Regions from separate parts of the Mesorhizobium sp. C372A genome, predicted to be linked through region 1. Evidence: predicted binding sites of a transcription regulator. Region 1 holds the regulator's gene; each other region holds the start of a gene.
What was found. Region 1 encodes LexA, which represses DNA repair genes until DNA is damaged. Its sites were predicted from a motif close to TGTTCNNNNTGTGTTCNG; they were not measured.

Region 1 (4,095 bases):
CTCGCAATGACCTCGATCATCGCCGGCAGTGCAACCTTGCTGTTCGCCATCTGGCATTTTCAGCGTGTGTCGCCGCTCAGCCTGATCGCCAATCTGGCCGTGATGCCGATTGTTTCGTTGATCGTCATGCCCTTTGCCGTGCTCAGCGCACTGGCGATGCCGTTCGGCGCCGACGGGCCGTTCCTCTATGTGATGGGCAAAGGTCTGATGGCGATGATCGCTATATCGGCCTGGATTTCCGAGCGCTCGCCGGTCGACGCCGTCGGGCTGATCTCCATCCGCTCGGTGCTGTTAGTGGCGGTCGCCCTCGTCATCGCCACCATGGCCACCACCTGGCTCAGGTTGGCGGCCGTGCCTTTCGCGCTGGCCGGCCTGTTGACGGTGCCGCAGGTGCTTACGCCAGACGTGCTCATATCCGAGGATGCGCATCTGGTGGCCATGCCGATCGGTGGCGGCGAACTCGCCCTCAACCGCGAACGCTCCAACGAATTCACCACGGACAATTGGAAACGGGCGCTGCGGGCCGAAACCATTATCCCACCTGAGATTTTCGAGGCAACAGATACGCGGTTCGATCTCGATCCGCTCGATCTGCCGCCCGGCTCGCCCTTCTATTGCACCGGCGATCTCTGTATCGCCCGGCACCCTTCCGGAGCCATTGTAGCGCTTGCGAAAGACCGCAAGACGGCGCGGCCGGCCTGTGCCTTCGCTAGCCTGATCGTCATCGATGACGCCACGGCCTACAATCCGTGCCGCGACCCGCTGGTGCTGGTCGTGACGAAGAAACAGCTGGCCCGCGACGGCAGCGCCGCCGTCTTCTTCGATCCGCAATCGGCAGCTGCAGCGCCAACCATCCGCTTCGCCGTCGACAAGCCGTATCGCCCCTGGCACGAGCAACGCCGCTTCTCCCGCGAAGCGCGCGGCCTGCCGCCTTACAACCAGCGTGAAAAGTACAAACCCAAGCCGGCTCAGTAGCGCCGGATCAATCCGACAAGCTTGCCCTGCACCTTCACCCTGTCCGGTCCAAAAATGCGGGTCTCGTAGGCCGGGTTGGCGGCTTCCAGGGCGATCGAGGCGCCCTTGCGGCGGAAGCGTTTCAGGGTCGCTTCCTCATCGTCGACCAACGCCACCACGATCTCGCCGGGGCTGGCTGTGTCGGCATTGCGGATGATGACCGTGTCGCCATCGAAAATGCCGGCCTCGATCATCGAATCGCCCTTGACCTCGAGCGCGTAGTGTTCACCGCCCATGATCATGTCGGGCGGCACCGAGATCGAATGGGTCTGATGCTGGATGGCGTCGATCGGCACGCCGGCGGCGATGCGTCCCATCACCGGGATTGAAATCGAGGAAACGGCATCGTCATTGCCGGCAGACATCGAACGCGACGGCGAGCCCGGCCTGATCTGGCGGCCGAGACCGCCTTGGCCCATCGCGCCTTGTCCTTGGCCGCCTTGCCCTTGGCCGGTTTGACCAAGACTGCCCTGAATGACGCTCGGCGAAAACTTCCTCGCCGCATTGAGGCCTGGTGCGATCGAGTCGGGCAGCCGCAGCACTTCCAGCGCGCGCGCCCGGTTCGGCAGCCGGCGAATGAAACCGCGCTCCTCAAGCGCCGTGATCAGGCGGTGGATGCCGGACTTGGAGGCGAGGTCAAGCGCTTCCTTCATCTCATCGAAGGACGGCGGGATTCCGCTCTCCTTCAGGCGTTCATGGATGAACATCAGAAGCTCATGTTGTTTGCGCGTCAGCATCGCGGCCCCCAGGGGTTCTGAAACCAGAATCAGAAAAAACAAACCCAGAACAAACACTATCTGTTCCAGTTGTGTTCCGCAACCTTTTAAAGTTTAATGAATGTGTTGACGTTTTGTTCAGCGTAACGTTCGGCACCGCGAGCGGCGCTCGTAGTCGTTGGCCGGCAACGGGGTGAAACAAAGACAAGGTGCCCTGCGTCGTCGGCTACGATCGCCGCTTCCTTTTCGGACGGGGCTGCGCAGCATCCGCGCCGGGTTCACTCTGGGCATAGACCTGCAGCGTGTAGCCGATGTGAGCGGTCATCAGAGTTTTCGCACGTTCGACGTCGCGATCGAGGGCCGCTTCCATCAGGGCGGTATGGTGTTCGATCGCCACGGCGTCGCGCAGGGCCGCCACGGCCTTCCGGTGGCCATCCGTGCGGCCGGCGGCGGCGCGCAGCGTCGGGGCCAGACCCAGAAAGCGGTGATGGCGATGCAATTGGTCGGAAATCGTCGCATTGAAGCGCAGCAGCCAGCTGGATGTCGCGGCACTGAGCAGCGCCGCATGGAAGGCATCGTGTTTTTCGTACCACGCGTCGACCGCATCATCCGATGGATCGTCGAGAACAGACCCGCACCGTGAGAGACGATAGTGGGCGGCAACGACCGCGTCTTCCCACTCACGGTCGCCCTTCTCGATCGATTCCACCAGCAGGGGCAGTTCGACCACCAGCCGCGCACGCGCCAAATCCTCGAGCTCCGCCCGAGAGACGGGAGCGACCGCAAACCCGCGGTTGCTGATGGCGGTCACAAGCCGTTCCGCCTCCAGCCGCGACAGCGCCTCGCGCAACGGCGTCCAGCCGATGCCGTAGGTGTTGCGCAGCGTGCTCAGCTTCAACGGCGCGGCAGGCGCCAGCCGGGTCGCAAGAATATCGCGCCTGAGCAGGCGATAGGCCACTTCCGTCTTCGAGGTCTGCTCGTCATCCAGCATCGTGATCCATCAGACATAAACGCTCGGGCGGATCATTATATATCAAAGCCTTTCAGTGGGTGAATTATATATAATGTTTGACAGTTCAAGGGCGACCACTCAAGATCGCCGGCATGTTTGGGCGGCAGGCTCCGCCGCGCGCGTTTGTCCATGGAGGGGCGCCGGATCATGAGCACGACACCCGATCTCGCTACAATCGAAGCAATGGATGCCGCCGATCCGCTGCGCTCCATGCGTGAACGCTTTGTCTTGCCGCAAGGCGTGATTTATCTCGACGGCAATTCCCTGGGCGCCGCGTCAGCGGTCGTCTTCAGCGAACTGCAGCAGGCCGCCACGCAGGAATGGGCGCACGACCTCATTCGCGCCTGGAACACCGCCGGCTGGTTCAACATGCCGGTGGAACTCGGAGATCAGCTCGGGCGACTGATCGGCGCGGCTGATGGGCAGACGGTGGTCTGCGACACAACCTCGATCAACATCTACAAGCTGCTGCACGCAGCGCTCGGCATGCGGCCGGATCGGTCGGTCATCGTTGCCGAGGGCGACAGTTTCCCGACCGACCTCTACATGGCCGAAGGCGTCGCCTCGACCCGGCCGGGAACGCGGCTGCGGCTGGAGGGCGTCGACGCGGCCGCAATCGAGGAGCTGATCGACGACAGCGTTGCCGTCATCCTGGTCAACCACGTCAACTACAAATCCGGCCAGTTGCGCGACATGGCGGCGCTGACGCGCAAGGCACATGACGCCGGCGCGCTGATCATCTGGGATCTCTGCCACACGGCCGGCGCCTTGCCGGTCGAACTTGACCGTGCCAATGCCGATTTCGCCGTCGGCTGCACCTACAAATACCTCAATGGCGGCCCGGGCTCGCCGGCCTTCATCTACGCGGCCGAGCGCCACCATGGTGATATCAGCCAGCCGCTCAGCGGCTGGTGGGGCCATGCGCGGCCCTTTGCCTTCGAGCAGGGCTTTGCCGTCGGCAGCGGCATCCGCCGCTTCCTGTGCGGAACGCAGCCGGTGCTGTCGATGCGGGCGCTCAAGGGCGCGCTCGATATCTGGAACGACGTCGACATGGCGGCGGTGCGCAGAAAAAGCATCGCGCTGACCAACCTGTTTATCCAGCTCGTCGAAGCCAGATGCGGCGCCTACCGGCTTGAACTGGAAAGTCCTCGCGACGGCAGCCAGCGCGGCAGCCAGGTGTCGTTCCTCCACCCGCATGGCTATCAGGTGATGCGGGCGCTGATCGAGCGCGGCGTGATCGGCGATTTCCGGGCGCCGTCGACCATCCGTTTCGGCTTCACGCCGCTCTATGTCGGATATGGCGATGTCTGGCAGGCGGTCGAAGTCCTGGAGGATATTCTGCGCACCGGCGCC
Region 2 (4,095 bases), 510 kb from region 1:
TTGAGCTGCGCGGCCATCATTTCGCCCAAGCCCTTGAAACGGCCGATCTCGACCTTGGCGCGGCCGGTGAATTCGGTGCGCAACAGCTCGTCCTTGTGCGCATCGTCCCTGGCATAGGCAACCTTGCCGCCTTGCCGGATCGAATAGAGCGGCGGCACCGCCAGATAGAGATGGCCGCCATTCACCAGGTTCGGCATTTCCTGGTAGAAGAAGGTGATCAGCAGCGAGGCTATGTGAGCGCCGTCGACGTCGGCGTCGGTCATGATGATCACGCGGTCGTAGCGCAAATCCTCGTCGCGGTATTTCGAGCGCGTGCCGCAGCCGAGCGCCTGAATCAGGTCCGAAATCTGCTGGTTGGCGGCTAGCTTGTCGTTGCCGGCGCTGGCGACGTTGAGGATTTTTCCGCGCAGCGGCAGCACCGCCTGGCTGGCGCGGTCGCGCGCCTGCTTGGCCGAGCCGCCGGCCGAGTCGCCTTCGACGATGAACAGTTCGGCGCCCGCGGCGGCATTCTGCGTGCAGTCGGCGAGCTTGCCGGGAAGGCGCAGCTTGCGCACCGCGCTCTTGCGCGACACTTCCTTTTCCTGGCGCCGGCGCACCCGCTCGTCGGCGCGCGCAATCACCCATTCCAGCAGCTTGGAGGCTTCCTGCGGATTGTCGGCCAGCCAGTGGTCGAAGGGATCGCGGATGGCGGTCTCGACAATGCGAATGGCTTCGATCGTTGCCAGCCTGTCCTTGGTCTGGCCGACGAATTCCGGCTCGCGAATAAACACCGACAGCATGCCTGCCGCCGAGATCATCACGTCTTCGGAGGTGACGATCGAGGCGCGCTTGTTGCCGACCAGGTCGGCATAGGCCCGAAGCCCGCGCGTCAGCACATTGCGAAAGCCGGCCTCATGCGTGCCGCCTTCGCCGGTCGGGATGGTGTTGCAGTAGGAGTTGACGAAGCCGTCACCGCCGAACCAGGTCACCGCCCATTCCAGCGAGCCGTGGCCGCCCTGTTTTTCGCTCTTGCCGGCGAAGATCTCGCGGGTCACCTGGAAGTCGTCGCCAAGCGATGCCTTGAGATAGTCCTTCAAGCCGCCGGGGAAATGGAACTCCGCCTTGGCGGGCGTCTGGTCCTTTTCCTTGATCAGCGATGGGTCGCAGCTCCAGCGGATCTCGACGCCGCCGAACAGATAGGCTTTCGAGCGGGTCATGCGATAGAGCCGCGCCGGCTCGAAGGCGGCGCCCTTGCCGAAAATCTGCTCGTCGGGATGGAAGCGGATTTTGGTGCCGCGCCGGTTGTGCACTTCGCCGAGCTGCTCCAGCCCGCTCACCGGAACGCCGCGCGAGAACCTTTGGCGATAAAGCTGGCGACCGCGCGCGACCTCGACTTCGAGATGGTCCGACAGCGCATTTACGACCGAGACGCCGACACCGTGCAGACCGCCGGAGGTCTCATAGACCTTGCTATCGAACTTGCCGCCCGAATGCAGCGTCGTCATGATGACTTCGAGCGCCGGCTTCTTGAATTTCGGATGCGGATCGACCGGAATGCCGCGGCCATTGTCGGTAACGGTCAGAAACCCGTCGGCCGACAGCTCGACATCGATGAAGGTGGCATGGCCGGCGACCGCCTCGTCCATCGAATTATCGATGACCTCGGCAAACAGATGGTGCATCGCCTTGTCGTCGGTGCCGCCAATATACATGCCGGGACGGCGCCGCACCGGCTCCAGCCCCTCCAGCACCTCGATGTCGGCGGCGCTATAGCCCTCGCTGCCGTCCTTGGTCGCGGCAGGACGCTTCGTGGCCTGCACCAGCGGGTCGGCCGGGCGCTCCGGTGTCCGAGCCGGTTGGGGCTGCTTTTCCAGATTGCCGAAAAGATCGTTGTTGTCGTCCATGCCTGCCATAGAATCCGGTGCCGCGAATCACCCGTCGATACTGCCACGCTTTTCGGCGCCAAGCGACGGAAGTTCCTGTTACGTTCGGGGATTAAACCCTTCTTATCCTAAAACCTTTCGATAACCAAGCTGGCGGAAATAGGTCCCTGCGGAGCGGGCGCGATTCCTGAATCTTTAACAAAGCGGCCTAGCGTCGCCTCAACAAAACAAAAGACCACGAATGTCAGGGGTTGGTTGTGAGGGGCAAGGCCATAACGATGATTGGCATCGCTGCCGTCTTCGGCGCGATTTCAATCTTTGCCGCGGATTTCTGGGTGAAAAGCCAGGCCAAGGCCGATGCCGAAGAGAAAACGGCGTCGATCCCGGCGCCCGCCGTCCCCAAGATCGTCTTCAAGACCATCGTGGTGGCCAACGCGCCGTTGCGTTACGGCATGGAGCTTGACCGGGCGCAGCTCAGCGAAATCCCATGGTCCGAGGATTCGGTGCCGCAGGGCGCGTTCACCACAGTCAATGCATTGCTCGCCGAAGGCAGCCGCGTGGTATTGTCGCCGATCGAGATCAACGAGCCGGTGCTGATCAGCAAATTGTCGGGGCCGAACGGCCGCGCGACGCTATCCAACATGATGACGCCCGGCATGCGGGCGGTGACAATCCGCACCGACGAGATCGCCGGTGTCGGCGGCTTCGTCATGCCGGGCGACCGGGTCGACGTGGTGCTGACACGCGATGCGGGCGAAATCCAGGAAGTGGCCAAGAACGCGCAGGGCGCTGCCGGATCGACCGTTACCTCCGAGATCGTCGTCTCCGACGCCAAGGTGCTGACCGTGGGGCAGGGCGCCGACGAGCGCCAGACCACACCGCAGATCGCCAATTCCGTCACCATCGAGGTGACGACCGAAGGCGCGCAGAAAGTGGCGCTTGCCCGCACCGTCGGCACCTTGTCGCTGTCGCTCCGCTCGGCCGCAGACGGAGGGGCCGCCAAGGACGGCGTCACCACCATCTCGTCCTTCGGCGGATCGGTCGCCTCCGGCGTCCAGGCCGCTGCCGGCGCGCTGTTCACTGCCGCGACCAAGGAGCCTGAGAAGCCGAAATTCAAGACGATCATCGTGACGCGCGGCACGCAGGTCGAAGAATACCAGGTTCCTGCGCGGGACCAGCAATAACTGCCGGTGGGGACCGGGCGAGGGACGGGACAGATGTCGGGACTTCATGCATTTCGAACTACGAAAGGGCTGCGCCCAATGCGGGCGCTTGCGGTGGGGGCTTGCCTGGCCGCGGCCGCAATGCTCGGCCTCAGTGCGCCAGCCAAGGCCGACAACGATATCGTCCATGTCTCGTCGACAACGAATGCGTCGATCAAGGTAGCCAAGGGCAAGCCGAAGACGGTCATGACCAATGCCGCCTTCTACCAGATCGTCATCGGCGATCCGGAGATCGCCAACGTCAATCCGCTGACCGACAAATCCTTCTATGTGCTGGGCAACAATCTCGGCACCACCGGCATCGCGCTGTTCGACGAGAACAAGCAGTTGGTCGGCACCGTCGACATCGAGGTGACGCTGGACACCGACCAGCTGGCCAGCACCATTCGCGCCAGCGTGCCGGACGCCAAGATCAAGGTCGGCTCGGCCAATGGCCGCGTCGTGCTGTCGGGCGAGGCCGATGACGCGGTCGCCGCCGAGAAGGCAAGCAAGATCGCCAGCCGCTTCTCCGGCAATGAAGAAGTGATCAATTCGGTCAACATCTCGTCCTCGCAGCAGGTTCAGCTCAACGTCCGCTTCGTCGAGATCAATCGCCAGGCCGGACAGGATCTCGGCGCCAAATACAGCGCCAATTTTGCTTACGGCATTGGCGGGCGCGACGTCACCATCGAGCCGGGCTCGGTGCCGGGAGCCGGCAATGGCGAGATCATCGGCCGGCTGCTGTCCAACGGCCTGTCGATCGACGTCGCCATCAAGGCGCTGGAGGAACGTGGTCTTGCCAGGCGGCTGGCCGAGCCGAACCTGATCGCCCGCTCGGGCCAGACGGCAAGCTTCCTCGCCGGCGGCGAGTTCCCGATCCCGGTCTCCGAGGACAATGGCAAGATTTCCGTCAGCTACAAGAAATACGGCGTCAGCCTCGACTTCACGCCGACGGTTCTCAAGGACGGGCTGGTGAGCCTCGACATAGCGCCGGAAGTGTCCTCGATCGATGCTTCGGCCTCCTATAATAT
Region 3 (4,095 bases), 2.5 Mb from region 1:
AACGTGGAGAGAAAGGCAGCCCTTGCCATGCTCTGATAAAAGCTCGACTGCGGCAATCTATTCGTAGCACTCCCGGTTCCTAGTTCTCGCTTGCCATACTGGTGCAGTAGGCAGAGCTCCAACCTGCATCTGAGCTTCGAGCGCGAACAACTGGCATGCTTAACAGGCCTCCTGATGTCATCAGGAAGTTCCATGAAACAGCCTATGTCACTCTGGATGGTTCCATAGGGCGCTGCGAATGTCGCCCTCCATTGTGATGAGGCCGAGGGTTTCCTGCCGAAAAGGCGCGGCGGAATAGGCGAGCCATTGGTACCGCTTGCGCCCAGGTGCGATGCGTATCGTGCTGGGCACGGCTGGGCTGGAGCGGAACTCTTTCCAGCCTTGCCCGGCTGTCTTTTGCACCCTGATGTTGGGCAGCCGGGCCGACTCCCTTCTGAATTCAATTATCGTCGGCGTGGCGGCTAACAGACGAAACCGTTATTTAGTCTGGTCATCCCTGCCTTGGTGATCTCGCCTTTACAGATTCCAATCCTGGACGCTAAGCCAGCAGCGGCCACTCGCTGCTGTCCAATCAACAAGCCCCAAACATCAGGTCGCGCTTATATACAAAAAAGCCGGCCACCTTTCGGCAGCCGGCCAGTGCAAACAAGGAAGGGAACGTTGCACTGATGGGGCAGTGCACCGTCCGAAGCGTTTCCAGGCGACAATGTTCCACCGATGAGAGAACAAAGAAGGCTTCACCGCCAGCGCACATCCCCTTAGCCGCGCTGTGTTGCCGTCGCCTAGTGTCTAAAGGCCTTTGACCAGCCACGGATCGGTGTCGTATCCGAGGCGCGGCTTTTCCGGCGTTCCACCGGCCGGCAATTTGGCGGTTCCGGTCGGCCTGCAGTCCAGCTCGAGCACCTGCTTCTTGGCCGAGTGCTTCGTAGAGCAAAGGTCCGTGGCGTCACTCACCACCACCTTCTTCTCCTTGGCAACAGCGACACCAGTCCCAGCGATCACGATCGCCGCGCAAAACACAGCAACTCTCATCATACTCCCCACGTTGTGCCTCCCCAAAAAGGCTGAGCCTGACGTTACGGCACATTTAAATTAGCGCAAGCGAATATTAGCTGCCTAGTCCCTTCACATCGGCTCTGGTCGCCTCCCCCTTGCTGCCGGCGCCTTGCGATACCGGCAGCGCGATATGGTAGGATGGGCGCATGCCTGCTCATGATCGGAGGGCCGATGTTCATGACTTGAGCTCGACATGGCAGAGGACTGCAACCGTCAAGTTTCCCAGGTCGTCGTGGCGATGAACGATCGCGTCGAGGATCGCTTAATAAGCGGCGTTTACTAGGTTCCGCTGGTCTAGCCCTACGCGATCACACCATAACCACGTGATGACAAATCAGCCATGTGTGTGGCGCGGCGGGCCTGTTCCGCTTGTGGCCGGCGCCTACCCACCCGGGTTCCCCAACCATGGCGTCGGCCATTTTCGTTCTCTCAGCGATTATAAGCCTTTGCTATAGGCCTATGTGTTGGCTGGATGGTGAGATCGCTGTTAGATCGCCTCGTTCGTTTGGATGTTTCGCTGGCGTTGGCAGGAGGCGCATATGTTCGCCAGCCGGCGGATACCACACCGCCCCACCGGTCAGGCCCAGCGCGCCCGCTGCAAAGTCCCGCAGACGGCTGCTGGGCCGCTGGCGGGCAGCGGCTACTTGCTGACGATCCAATCCACCAAGCCAGTTTCGATCAGCTCGAACCAATCGTGCACCAGGGCCTTGGCTAAATCGCGCCATTGACACTCAGGCGTACGGGAGACGGCAACAGTAGAAGGGTCGGCATCTTCCCAGCCTCGCGCCACGTCATCGCGATGACGTTGACGAAGGCGCATCAGCAAGGTGGCCGTAGTGGCCGCTTGAGCGATATCTATGGGCGTTGCAACCATCGCAGCCTCCCTCAAAGCGATGGCAAACCCCTCACTAGTAAGCCCGCTCAGACTCTCTCTGCAATCAAAAAAAGAGTTGTCCTCGCTCCCTGTTCTGTCATCGCAATGAAGGACGACATCTTCGAGCACCCGCAGCACACCTGTCGCATGGAAAAAGCTGTAGGCGTTTATAGGTGCTTGGGGAATCCGCCGTTTGTTTGCGTTGTGGAGCGGGACAAAGCAAGTTACTCACTCAGGCTGGCTACCGTGAAGCGGGGCACCAGCCCGACTTCCACGCGTTGCCGTGGGAAGCTGAACACAGGGCCGTCAAAGAAAGGCAAGGTGGACGCGACGGCGCTCGCTGAACGCATTCGGGAGCCGGCTGCGTCGCGTTCACACCCGGCGCTATGTCGCTTCTAGGCCCGCTCTGTCGCTACTTTGTGCGCAGCATATTGTGGGAACTCTGCCTCGGCCCACGCACTCAGTGGCTGACCAGAACGAGCGCATCATCGGCCTAACCGTTTAGGCTGTAGAATTTGTGTGTGCGCTCGTATCGAGATGCAGGTGATGTCGCAGCCGAAACGCGCTGCTTCCTTCTCGATCCGCCCCATCAGTTTGGCGCCGATACCAGCACTGCGCATCTCGGCGTCGACACCCACATGGTCGGCCTACGCCCACTTTCCGCCCATACCCGGTTTGCTGATAGAGCGGGTAGATAGCCGCGATCTCTTCGAGCTCCATGGCTGAGTGTCGATGCCTATGTCGGCGAGGTGATGAGTGCGACCTTGCCGCCGAACACCAGCCCCAACTGGGCAGTCGCATCGCTCGACATTACGGGCGATGCAGCTACTGCGAAGGTCGAGCACGAATTTGGAACCACAAGGTTCACCGACGATCTTTCTCTGCTCAAGATCGCAGGAGAATTGAAGATCCTTAGCAAACTCTACCACCTCCACTAATACGACCGTCCAGATCAGAGGCCAAATACCGCAAAACTGACCAACCTGTCGTAGGTCTCCCAGCGCCTTTAGAGCTTGAGCTCAGTCCTTAGCGCGTCGATTCGCTTCGAGGCCTCGGCTTTGCTTAGATCTTCGGCGTAGCCTCTGTCGTCGCCCGCCTGCTCACATAATGTTTTCAAGTAGGAAGCTTGCGACGGAGTCATTGGCTCGTCTCCCGTCGTCCATTCGTCAGGATCCTTGCTGATAGCTTCGCCTTTGGCTCGGGGTGTAGTTTGCATGACGCTCTCCATGTTGGGAACGGCACAACGTATTTGATCTGCTTTTGTTCCACATGCTTGAAGTGTCTGAGATTGCGATGGCAGGGGTGTTCACGAACGCAAGTTTACCCGTGCTGGAAGAATCCGACGAGATTGCTTAGCTTCCGCTCGCGGTCGCCAACGATGAACTCAACGCCAACTCTGCGCGAGACATCGAAGACCCTCCGCGCCCGCAATTTACCCCAACGGTGAGGAGACGCCCAATGAAAGCAATCGTAGCGACGGACCAGACTGCAGGAACGGCCGGGATGAAGTTGGTGGAATTGCCCGAGCCTCGGGCGGCAATTAACGACGTGGTCGTACAGGTTCATGCGGCAGGATTCGTCAACACCGAACTGGAGTGGCCCTCGACGTGGGCCGACCGAGCCTTCCGTGACCGGACCTCTTCGATCCTCGGCCACGAACTGGCTGGTGTGGTCACTGCGCTCGGCTACGGCACTACGGGGCTTTCTATAGGTCAGCGGGTGTTCGGCCTCGCGGACTGGCATCGCGACGGCACCCTCGCCGAGTATGTTGCCATGGAGGCCCGTAACCTCGCGCCGCTGCCCGGCGATGTCGACTTTACGGTGGGCGCTAGCCTGCCGATCTCCGGCCTAACCGCATGGCAGGGGCTGTTCCAGCATGGCCGCATCAAGGCCGGGCAGAGCGTTCTCGCGCATGGCGCTGCCGGTGCCGTCGGTTCGATGGTGGCGCAGCTTGCCAGGGAGGCCGGAGCCTATGTGATCGGCACCGGGCGGGCCGCCGACCGCCAGAAAGCGCTCGACTTCGGTGCAAATGAATTCCTCGACCTCGCAAAAGACACCCTTGAAGATGTCGGCGGCGTCGATCTGGTGTTCGATGTCATCGGCGGCGATGTCCAGAAGCGATCCGCAACGCTCGTCCGGGCCGGAGGTATCCTTGTCACAGTCGT
Region 4 (4,095 bases), 1.4 Mb from region 1:
CGAGCATTTGCGGCGCGGCAAGGCCGCCTCGTAAACCAAGGCAAAGTGCCGGCCAAGTGCTGCCTTTGTCAGGCAGAATGGCGGCTGCGCCTTCGAGAGGTCATTTCCTCCGGGTCGTCGGGCGGATAGTCTGTCGCCAAGTCAAGACGGAAGAGATCCAATGAGCGCGCACCGCGGCGGCTGCCATTGCGGCAACATCCACCTGACCTTCGAAACCGGAATTGAGCCGTCCGAGATGGAGATCCGCGCCTGCCAATGCGCCTTCTGCGTCCGGCATGGCTCACGCGCCGCCGCCGATCCGCAGGGGCGATTGATCGTCGCGGCCGAGGACGAGGCCCGGCTGCACCGATACCGGTTCGGATTGCGCACCGCCGATTATCTCATCTGCCGGGACTGCGGCGTCTATGTCGCTGCTGTGACCACCGACGGCGAACCGAGAGCGATTGTCATCGTCAATGCGCTGGATGACCGGCCGCGGTTCAACCGCGAGCCGGTCCCAATGGACTATGATGCCGAGAACAAAGAGGTTCGCATTGCCCGGCGGCAAGCGCGCTGGATGCCGGTCGAGATCCGCTCCGGCCTCAGCGGATGACCGGTTCGCCGTGGAAGCGGCGGCGCGAGGGCGGCGAGACGCCGAAGCCGACCTCCATCATCAGCCGTGGCGTGGTGGACGGCACGGTGCCCATGTGGAAGCCGAACGGGTCCTCGACGAAGCCGAGGCCGGCCTCGCCGGTCAGCGTGACCGGGCTGTCGTCGCCATAGACCTTGAGCACGTCTTGCGCCGGATGGCCGACCAGCAGCGTCAACTGGTGCTTGAGGCTGCGCCTGTTGTGGCTGCCTTTGACATAGACATGCGGGCCGGTGCCGGCATCGCAGGGCTTGAGATAGAAGAAGAATTTCAGCATCCGCCAGTCGTCGAGATCGAAATGATATTTGCCGAGCGAGGCAAGGTTCTTGTCGGCGTCGGAAGCCTCGCCGGTCGGAAAGCTCCACCAGACACGCGTGGTGATCAGCTTTGCCTGCCCGCCCAGATAGTGCTGGGCGATGTCGAGCAGCAGCGGATCGTTTTGGATGGCGAGTGCTGCCTTGCAGCTGAGGATGCGCTCGAAATAGTGGCCGCTGAGCAAAGAGCGGCCGAACCGCTTCTCGGCTTCTGCGTGTTCTCCGGGCATGAATTCGAGCCGGCGGTCGAAATTGCCGAAGCACGGCGTGCTCTGAGCAAAGCTAGCGATCTCTTCGTGGATTGCCTGCGGAAGGACCAGTCCGGAGAACAGGCCATCGGCGCGCAGCGCCGCGACGATCGACTTGAGGTCGACGCCCCTGAACATCGTCGCTCCGGCACTCTGCGCAGGGCGCGCGGCTTTGGCGCCAAGCCAGTGCAGCTTGCGCGCCGGCATGGTGCGGGCAAGCACGAACATCGGCAGCCATGCGGGATTTTCGCGCAGGTCGGACAGATAGGTCGGGATACGCACCGCAATGCGGCGGAGCAGGCTGCCGTTGCGGGCAATGGCTTCCAGACTGGGGGCGCCGGATTTGTCAGGGGACGAAAGGTTCATCGGGGTCCTCAGATATGAACGGCAGCAACGACGACGCGGCGCTTGCTTACCGCTCCGGCACTACCCAAACCCCGATATCCCGCATCAACGGAATGCTAATCCCGCGTCAGCTTTTGTGCAATGCACAATAGCTTTTTGCGGCGAAAAAGAGGGATGGTGCTGCGACCGTGCCAATGCGGATGAGACGCCGACGCTGCCCCTCATCCGCCCTTCGGGCACCCTTCTCCCTGGGAACGGGAAAAGGGAGAAACATCACTTCTTCGGCGCCAGCCAGATTTCGGCGTCGAGCCGCCTGGTGGCGAGACCGCGCGCAAGGGCTTCGGCGCTGTGCGCGTTCTTCGACAGGGCAGCGGCCTGGCGCTTGCTGATGACCAGCCCTTCGGCCAGCGCCCGGTTGCCCGAAAACACCCGTGACAGGAACGGCGTGCGGCTGCCGCGCGCACGGGAAAAGCGCGCCGGCATGGTTTGCCGCGCCGTGTGAGCGACAACGTCGTCGATCCAGCCCTCCGCCAGCCTTGCGCCGGGTTCCAGAAACAGCAGCCAGTCACCCTTCGCCTGCCTGATTCCCGCGGCAATGCCGCCGGCCACGAAGTGGCAGCCGGCATGATCGGCAACCCGATGCGTCTGGTCGGTCGAGCCGGTGTCGCAGACGATGACATCGCGCACCACGCCCTCGACCGCGCCGCCGATCAACGAGGCGAGCGTGCGGGCAAGGCCTTCTTCGTCATCCCGGGTTTCGATGAGAACGCTGAGCATTTTTAGCCGAATAGCGGAAAGCCCGGCGCAGCGCCAGTTTTGCCTGGCCCAACGAAAAAGTTCTTGCTTTGTTCTCATCAGCGAAATAGGATTATTTTCATGAACAGAGCGATTCGACAGCCAGCCGACAGTCCTTGGGAAAGGGCCAAAATGGAACATATCGTGCGTGCGGACATTGCTGCTTTCGGAGCAGGGCGAGCCGAGATGGCCAATGCGATGATCGAACAGAGCGGCATGCGCGTCCGTCCGGATCGCAACCGCGGCCGTTCCGCGGGCATCAACCCGTCCGGCCGGTTCGAGCCGGTCAGCCGGGATGTGTTCGACGACGGCTGGAATTCGCTGGAGGAATTGCCGCCGTTCAAGACCGAAGTGCAGGTCGAGAAGCCGCGCACCATCATCACCCGCAACGAATCGCCCGACATTTCCTTCGACCGCTCGATCAACCCCTATCGCGGCTGCGAGCATGGCTGCGTCTATTGTTTCGCCCGGCCGACGCATTCCTTCATGGGCCTGTCGCCGGGGCTGGATTTCGAAGCGAAGCTGTTTGCCAAGCCGGATGCGGCGCGGCTGCTCGACAAGGAACTGTCGAAGGATGGCTATCAGCCGCGCACCATCGCGATCGGCACCAACACCGATCCCTACCAGCCGATCGAGAAACAATACCGGATCATGCGCGAGATCCTCGAAGTGCTGGAGGCGCGCGGCCATCCGGTCGGCATCGTCACCAAATCCCATCTGGTGACGCGCGACATCGACATCTTGTCGCGCATGGCCGAACGGGGCTTGGCCAAGGTGGCGCTGTCGGTGACAACGATGGACCGCATGCTGGCGCGCACCATGGAGCCACGCGCGTCGACGCCGACCAAGCGGCTTGAGGCGATCCGGCAGCTTTCCGATGCCGGCATCCCGGCCTCTGTCATGGTGGCGCCGATCATTCCCGGCCTGACCGACCAGGAGATGGAGCGCATCCTCGATTCGGCACGCGCCGCAGGCGCCCGCGAGGCCGGCTATGTCATCCTGCGCCTGCCGCTCGAGGTGGCGCCGATCTTCAAGGACTGGCTGCTGCGCCATTATCCCGACCGCTACCGGCACGTGATGTCGCTGATCCGTTCGATGCGCGACGGCAAGGACTATGATTCGGAATGGGGCAAGCGGATGAAAGGCGCCGGCCCCTATGCCTGGCAGATCGGCCGGCGCTTCGAGATCACGGCCAAGCGGCTCGGCCTCAACGCCGAGCGGCGCACGCTCCGAACCGACCAGTTTGTCGCCGCCGCCAAGGCGACCGAGCAGCTGATGCTGCTCTGAGAGTAGCGCTTGCCCTGCCCTCGTGGCTGTCAGGCGACCCAAGAATCCCGTCCGGCCTGTCCCCCGGCCTGCAGACGGTGCCCTCCCGGTCTTGCCCCACTCGACCCTGGAGGGACTTGCGGAGAATCGGAGCCGATGCGAACCTCGCCGCAACATGGCTCGCGCACGTTCCGATTCTCCGCTTCTTTTCGAAATCGTCGAAAAGCCCGATTTCTCCTTCGAGACGAAGGCGATGGCCGAAGGCCTGTGGCCGGTGGCAGGCATGGACGAGGCCGGCCGCGGTCCGCTGGCGGGGCCGGTGGTGGCGGCGGCCGTGATCCTCGATCCCGCCAACATTCCCGACGGGCTCGACGATTCCAAACGGCTCAACCATTTGCAGCGCGAGGCGCTGTTCCTGAAAATCCTGGGGTCAGCGCTCGGCGTGTCGATGGCCTCGGTCAGCGCCGAAGGCATTGACGGCAGCAACATCCTCAAGGCC

Region 2: a site for LexA is predicted at 1,954-1,971, ahead of parE (DNA topoisomerase IV subunit B). Genes of this name have one in related genera too.
Region 3: a site for LexA is predicted at 3,181-3,198, ahead of NLY42_RS02480 (DUF3072 domain-containing protein). Genes of this name have one in related genera too.
Region 4: a site for LexA is predicted at 2,371-2,388, ahead of NLY42_RS29125 (PA0069 family radical SAM protein). Genes of this name have one in related genera too.

The regions. Positions count from the first base shown of each region.
Region 1 covers NZ_CP100475.1:4,634,904-4,638,998, reverse strand. Annotated here, with positions in the region: gene NLY42_RS22265 (ComEC/Rec2 family competence protein) at 1-975, shown strand, start outside; gene lexA (transcriptional repressor LexA) at 969-1,751, opposite strand; gene NLY42_RS22255 (GntR family transcriptional regulator) at 1,957-2,721, opposite strand; gene kynU (kynureninase) at 2,890-4,095, shown strand, end outside.
Region 2 covers NZ_CP100475.1:4,128,816-4,132,910, forward strand. Annotated here, with positions in the region: gene parE (DNA topoisomerase IV subunit B) at 1-1,883, opposite strand, end outside; gene cpaB (Flp pilus assembly protein CpaB) at 2,141-3,046, shown strand; gene NLY42_RS19605 (type II and III secretion system protein family protein) at 3,125-4,095, shown strand, end outside.
Region 3 covers NZ_CP100475.1:532,667-536,761, forward strand. Annotated here, with positions in the region: gene NLY42_RS02460 (VanZ family protein) at 1-56, opposite strand, end outside; gene NLY42_RS02465 (hypothetical protein) at 790-1,032, opposite strand; gene NLY42_RS02470 (hypothetical protein) at 1,697-1,930, opposite strand; gene NLY42_RS02475 (nuclear transport factor 2 family protein) at 2,683-2,868, shown strand; gene NLY42_RS02480 (DUF3072 domain-containing protein) at 2,937-3,146, opposite strand; gene NLY42_RS02485 (NADP-dependent oxidoreductase) at 3,389-4,095, shown strand, end outside.
Region 4 covers NZ_CP100475.1:6,014,990-6,019,084, forward strand. Annotated here, with positions in the region: gene moaB (molybdenum cofactor biosynthesis protein B) at 1-34, shown strand, start outside; gene NLY42_RS29110 (GFA family protein) at 161-592, shown strand; gene NLY42_RS29115 (hypothetical protein) at 582-1,556, opposite strand; gene NLY42_RS29120 (glycosyltransferase) at 1,809-2,312, opposite strand; gene NLY42_RS29125 (PA0069 family radical SAM protein) at 2,463-3,617, shown strand; gene rnhB (ribonuclease HII) at 3,772-4,095, shown strand, end outside.